DNA from 2 places in the Tissierella sp. QWL-11 genome. Region 2 is predicted to be linked to the other one. Evidence: a T-box and tRNA genes for the amino acid it is inferred to sense, from the RefSeq annotation. Region 2 holds a T-box; the other holds one or more tRNA genes.
The links. A T-box is a leader RNA that pairs with one kind of tRNA and senses whether it is charged. The one in region 2 lies ahead of aspS (aspartate--tRNA ligase), so its partner is inferred to be a tRNA-Asp.
Positions count from the first base shown of each region.

Region 1 (3,399 bases), 1.1 Mb from region 2:
GATATCTTTGCAGATCATTGGGATGCTTTTCTTAATGAAGGTTATCCTATTAGACCTACTGTTTTAAAAAATGTTGATAAAATAATTAAATGTGGTGACTCTTCAATGGGACACGCACTTTATCACTGTGAACACTGTGGTAAGTTTAAGCATGTCTATTTTACTTGTAAAAGTCGTTTTTGTAACTCTTGTGGCGCTAAGTATATTCAAGATCGTGCTTCTTCAATTTCTTCTAAACTCATTAATTGCAAACATCGTCATATTGTTTTTACTATTCCTAAAGAGCTTAGAATTTTCTTTAGCAGAGATAGAAAGCTTCTCAATCTATTTTTCAAGGCTAGTGCTGATACTATTCTAACTTGGTTTTTTAAATTAAATAAATCTGAGAATTTGAAGCCTGGGTTTATTTCTACTATGCATACTTTCGGTCGTGATCTTAAATGGAACCCTCATATACATATGCTTTTAACTGAAGGTGCTTCTGGTAACAGAACTGTTTGGAGAAAAATCTCTCATATTCCTTTTAATATGCTCAGGAAAAGGTGGCAAGCTACTATGCTTTCATTTCTTCATAAAAACCTTGGTTCTTCTTTTTATTCTCTTAAATCATATTTGTTTAAAAATTATCCTAAGGGTTTCTATGTTTATGCTAATCCAAATGTTAATTCTAAATCTTCTGAGGCTGTTAAGTATATTATTCGATACACTGGGCGTCCTGCTATGGCTCAGTCTCGTATCATTAATTATGATGGTGAATTTGTTGAGTTTTACTATGATCGCCACGAAGACAACAAACGGGTAGTTGAAAAAATACATGCTATGGATTTTATTAAGCGTTTAATTATTCATATTCCAGAAACACAATTTAAAATGATTAGATATTATGGTCTTTATGCTAAAAAATATTCTCATTCTTCTAAGCTCTATCTAATGGATACTGTTTCTAAGAAAAACTTTAGAAAAAAGTATTCTAATTGGCGTGCTAGACTTCTTCTTGCTTTCGGTGTAGACCCTTTATGGTGTTCTTGTGGGCATACAATGGAACTTGTTGATATTTTTCATTCAGGAGAAAACCAGTATATTGATAATTTTCCTTCTCAATTGTATAATAGTGCTTAGTAATTAATTTAGCACTGTGGAGGTGTTTTATGAATATTCTTGAAGGTTTTTCTAAAAATGATGATTTAGTAGAATTTATTTGTACTAAATGTGGTTATTCCCTTTGGGTTCCTAGTTTCATTGTAAATCAATTAGAAGAGGATAATATTTTTAATGGTCTAGCTCCATCTGTTCCACCACAGCCTTATTGCCAAGTTTGTGATGGTATTATGACTCCAAAATCATATACTGGTATTCGTGGTGTTCACTATGAATACAAAAAGTAATCTAATTTCTATTAGATTTTTTGGTATGCTTTAATTTAAGAGCATACCTATTTTTATTTAATAGGAAAGTAGAACTTTCCTATTAAATAAAAATAGTTTTCAAGATTAATCTCGAAAACTTCTAAATGGCGTACCCTGAGGGAGTCGAACCCCCGACCTTCTGGTTCGTAGCCAGACACTCTATCCAGCTGAGCTAAGGGTACATTTTACCCACCAAATATTATTTGGTGGGTCCTAAGTAATTCATTAAATAGAACACTGGAGCGGAAAACGAGATTCGAACTCGCGACCCTCGCCTTGGCAAGGCGATGCTCTACCACTGAGCCATTTCCGCCTATCTGGTGGAGGAGACTGGATTTGAACCAGTGAAAGCAGAGCTAACGGATTTACAGTCCGTCCCCTTTAGCCACTTGGGTACTCCTCCATATGGAGCACTCACAGAGTACTACTATAATATTCAAATGGAGCTGGCAAGAGGACTTGAACCCCCGACCTACTGATTACAAGTCAGTTGCTCTACCAACTGAGCTACGCCAGCATAATTTTAAATGGCGACCTGGAAGGGACTCGAACCCTCGACCTCCAGCGTGACAGGCTGGCATTCTAACCAACTGAACTACCAGGCCGCGAAATATTTCGCAGTTTCGCTACACAAATTTATCAACTCGCTATGCTCGTATAAATTTGGTGCTCATTGCGTTTAACCTACTAGAACTCACTATCCTTCGTTAAGTTAGGTTATAAAATGGTGGGCACAACAGGGCTCGAACCTGTGACCCCCTGCTTGTAAGGCAGGTGCTCTCCCAACTGAGCTATGCGCCCATTAATTATATCACTTGTATCATATGTTTTTTCGCAGTCTCGCTAGACAAATTTATTTACTCGCTATGCTCGTATAAATTTGGTGCTCGTTGCGTTTGACCTACTAAAACTCACTATCGTTCGCTAAGTTAGGTCATAAAATGGTGACCCCACGGGGATTCGAACCCCGGATACCGCCGTGAAAGGGCGATGTCTTAACCGCTTGACCATGGGGCCATACAATTAATAAGTATTTTGCAAATATGAAATCTTATGGTAGCGGCGAACGGATTTGAACCGCTGACACTGCGGGTATGAACCGCATGCTCTAGCCAACTGAGCTACGCCGCCAAGTTTATAAAGTTTCAAAAAGATTTATGGTTGCACCCTATCGGGCACTACTATCTAAAAAGATTTTTGGTTGCGGGAGCAGGATTTGAACCTACGACCTCCGGGTTATGAGCCCGACGAGCTACCAGACTGCTCCATCCCGCGATATGTGGCACACTTAATCTTACCTTAAGTAAAACTTGGTGCCGGAGACCGGAATCGAACCGGTACGACCTTTTAAGGGTCGCAGGATTTTAAGTCCTGTGCGTCTGCCAGTTCCGCCACTCCGGCCCTTTATATTTACTATGGCTCTCAGGGTGGGACTCGAACCCACAGCCTACCGGTTAACAGCCGGTTGCTCCACCATTGAGCTACCTAAGAATACAGTTTCGCAACTCAAATTTGTTCACTTCCTACAGTCGTGCAAATTTGGTGCTCATTGCCTTTAACCTACCTACAATTCGCTTCTGCTCATTGGGTTAGGTTATAAAGCCCGGCGACTTCCTACTCTCCCAGGGCGTTGCCACCCAAGTACCATCGGCGTTAAGAGGCTTAACTTCTGTGTTCGGTATGGTTACAGGTGTGTCCCTCTTGCTATCGTCACCAGACGAAAACTACTTAGCAATTTATTTTCGATCATTATTTGGTCAAGTCCTCGACTTATTAGTATCTTTTAGCTTCAAGTATTACTACTCTTTCACCTTAGACCTATCTACCAGGTGGTCTTCCTGGAGTCTTACTCTATTGATGGGAAATCTTATCTTGAGGGGGGTTTCGTGCTTAGATGCCTTCAGCACTTATCCCTTCCAAACTTAGCTACTCAGCCATGCCTCTGGCGAGACAACTGATACACCAGCGGTTTGTCCATCCCGGTCCTCTCGTA
Region 1 covers NZ_CM178750.1:1,404,230-1,407,628, reverse strand. The annotation lists gene AC4PG3_RS06720 (IS91 family transposase) at 1-1,119, shown strand, start outside; gene AC4PG3_RS06715 (hypothetical protein) at 1,149-1,385, shown strand; tRNA gene AC4PG3_RS06710 (tRNA-Arg) at 1,512-1,588, opposite strand; tRNA gene AC4PG3_RS06705 (tRNA-Gly) at 1,645-1,719, opposite strand; tRNA gene AC4PG3_RS06700 (tRNA-Tyr) at 1,725-1,809, opposite strand; tRNA gene AC4PG3_RS06695 (tRNA-Thr) at 1,848-1,923, opposite strand; tRNA gene AC4PG3_RS06690 (tRNA-Asp) at 1,935-2,011, opposite strand; tRNA gene AC4PG3_RS06685 (tRNA-Val) at 2,132-2,207, opposite strand; tRNA gene AC4PG3_RS06680 (tRNA-Glu) at 2,349-2,423, opposite strand; tRNA gene AC4PG3_RS06675 (tRNA-Met) at 2,461-2,537, opposite strand; tRNA gene AC4PG3_RS06670 (tRNA-Met) at 2,605-2,681, opposite strand; tRNA gene AC4PG3_RS06665 (tRNA-Leu) at 2,718-2,807, opposite strand; tRNA gene AC4PG3_RS06660 (tRNA-Asn) at 2,823-2,897, opposite strand; rRNA gene rrf (5S ribosomal RNA) at 3,008-3,124, opposite strand; rRNA gene AC4PG3_RS06650 (23S ribosomal RNA) at 3,160-3,399, opposite strand, start outside.
Region 1: it has a tRNA-Asp gene. The T-box ahead of aspS (aspartate--tRNA ligase) is inferred to sense a tRNA for this amino acid. The anticodon was not compared.

Region 2 (3,399 bases):
TCCAAGAGTCTTACATACTATTTCTTCTTTATCTGCACTAAATATAATTAAATCTCCAGGCTGTCCATTTACCTTTTCTATTATTTCTTCTACTTCTTCATCTTTTAAAAACTTAGTAATTACTGATCTTAATTCTCCACTTGGCTCTATTCCTATCCAAGCCATTCCCTTTGCTCCATAGGAAATTGCCTTTTGAGTTAAATCTTCTATTTCAGTTCTAGTAAAGCTATTTCCACCTTTAATATTTATGGCTCTAACTGCTCCACCACTATCCATAGCTCCTCTAAATACTTTAAAGTCACAATTTCTTGCAATATCACTTAAATCTACAATCTCCATTCCAAATCTTAGATCTGGCTTATCACTTCCATAAAATGCCATGGCCTGTTTATATGTCAATCTTTTAAAATCTTCTTTAAAATCTATATCCATTACTTCTTTAAATACATGCTTAAACATATCTTCCAAATAAGATAGTACATCCTCTTGATCTACAAAGGAAAGCTCCATATCTACTTGGGTAAACTCTGGTTGCCTATCAGCTCTAAGATCTTCATCTCTAAAACACTTTGCTATTTGATAGTATTTATCTACTCCAGATACCATAAGAAGTTGCTTAAATATCTGAGGTGATTGAGGAAGAGCATAAAAATCACCTGGATGCACACGACTAGGAACTAAGTAGTCTCTTGCTCCTTCTGGAGTACTTTTTGTAAGTATAGGGGTTTCTACTTCTAGAAAATCCTTATCCTCCAAATATCTTCTAATAGTTTTTACAGTATTGTGTCTTAATTTTAAATTATTATATATTTCTGGCCTTCTTATATCTAAATATCTATGTTTTAATCTTAAGTCTTCTCTTACATTTATCTTATCTTCTATAGGAAATGGAACGGTTTTAGATCTGGATAATATCTTTAAAACTTTTCCCCTTAATTCTACAGTTCCAGTTGGAATTTTAGGATTGTATGTCTCTTCATCTCTTTCTTCTATTTTTCCATTTACAGCTATTACATCTTCATTTCGTAGAGATTCCACTAGATTAAATGTTGTAGAATCTAAATCTTTGGCATCAAATACTACCTGTAGAATTCCTTTTTTATCTCTAAGGTCTAAAAATATGATTCCACCCATATCTCTAGTTCTTTGAACCCAACCTGTTGCAGTTATCTCTTTGCCTTTATCCTCTTCTTTTATCTCTCCGCAATAATGGCTTCTCTTTAAAGCTGTGCTCATATTATCCCTCCTATTTATTTTTCCAATTAAAAAAACCTCTCATCCTCTAAAGGGACGAAAGGTCTATATTCGCGGTACCACCCAGTTTGATTATTTAAAATAATCCACTCATATTTCAATACAGGCTAAAAGCCGATATCTACTGTCATAACGTGGCAGCTACGTCTACACTTACTTGCATATGCTTTCAGCTAGAGACTCCCAGAAGTTTTTCAATTAAAAATCCGTACTGGACTCTCACTATCACCAGTTCGCTTTGACTACCATTTTAATCTACTCGTCTGTTCCTAGTCTTTATTTATTTTTTGCTTGAGAAAATCATATACTACTTGTTTTATTTTGTCAAGTAGTTTTATTTAAAAATGTAATTATAAACTTTGTGTATTCGCCTTTTTTACTCTTCACAGATATATTTCCATTTTGAGATTCTATTATGAGTTTAGATAGATTTAATCCTATCCCTATACTCTCTGGCTTTACTTCACTACTTACCTTGTAAAATCTTTTAAATATATTTTTCAAATGTTTTTTATCTATACCTTCTCCATTGTCTTTGACTTCAATTCTACTAAATAGGGGAGTTTGTGAAAAAATTATATCTATTTTGTCTCCTCCATGTTCTATGGCATTTTTGACTATATTTATGATTGCCTCTGATGTCCAGTTCTTATCTCCATAAAAGTACCCATCTTTTTCTCCAAGACTATTTATTTTTTGATCTTTTAATTTGATTTCTAAACTTTTATTTATTATATCCAAAATTTCCTTAAAATATACTTTTTCTCTTTTAAAGTCTATGGCTCCTGCTTCTATTCTAGCTACTTTAAGTAAATTTATAATCAGCCATTCCATTCTATTTATCTGACTTTCCATCTTTTCTAAAAAATCTTTTTTTACTACATCATCCATAGAATTGTCATGTAATAGGATATCATTTATCATTATTAATGAGGAAAGAGGTGTTTTAAGTTGATGAGATATATCTGCCATTGTATCTTTTAAAAAGATTTTTTCTTTACTTAAACCCTCTATACTATTTTCTAATCTATTGGCCATTTGATTGAATTGATGATTTAATATATGAAAATCTCCTTCATCTTGTTCAGAAAGTCTCTCAGAAAAATTCCCCTCTACTATTTTTTCCGACATAAATGATATTTTTCTTATCCTCTTATAAATTTTTTTATACTCAATTGTTATTAAAAATAACAAAGGTAATAGAAATAATATTATAGAAAACGATATATACATAGGCATATTTTTATTATGTTTTAAAATAGGATGATTTTTATCCTTCAAAGAAATATTATAGCCATAATCTTTCAAAGTATTTTCCCCAATTTTAAAATTTTCTTCTTCTATTTCTTTAGTTATATAGGGTACTATATCTTTTTCTAATTCTGGATTATCCTTTAATATATTCCCAACTAAAGAAATATCTCTCTTTATCACATCTTTTGTAATATCTTTAATAGTAAAATTTACAAATAAAAATATCATTATAGCAAATATAGATTGCATAATTATAAGCTTTATAATTATAGATTTAAACTCTTTATTTCTAAACATCACTCACCTCTAACACTTACGTCCCATCTGTATCCTACACCTCTTATGGTTTTAATATACTCTGGGTTAGATGAATCATCTTCAATTTTCTCTCTAAGCCTTCTTATATATACAGATAAAGAATTATCATCTACAAAATTCCCTTCTATATCCCATAGGTTCTCTAAGATACACCTTCTAGATAAAACCTTATCCCAATTATTTAAAAGAATTAAAAGCAATTTATACTCTGAAGGTGTGAGTTGGATAAGTTCATCTTTTAAATAGACCTTAGAGTCCAGCAAATTTACTCTTATATCCTTAGATATAAGAGTATTATCTACTGGATTTTCTACTAATCTTCTAAGTATTGCCTTTATCCTAGATAATAGCTCTCTTATCCTAAAGGGCTTAGTTATATAGTCATCTGCCCCTATATCAAGACCCCTTACTATATTTACTTCTTCATCTTGAGCTGTTAAAAATATTACAGGTGTAGTCTGAAATTTTCTTATATATTCACATAATTCAAATCCGGACCCATCAGGAAGTCCTACATCTAGTATTATTAAATCATATTTGTTTTTATATATAGAATCTTTTCCTTCAATAAAA
Region 2 covers NZ_CM178750.1:2,528,157-2,531,555, forward strand. The annotation lists gene aspS (aspartate--tRNA ligase) at 1-1,236, opposite strand, end outside; T-box leader at 1,284-1,534, opposite strand; gene AC4PG3_RS12490 (HAMP domain-containing sensor histidine kinase) at 1,579-2,805, opposite strand; gene AC4PG3_RS12495 (response regulator transcription factor) at 2,805-3,399, opposite strand, start outside.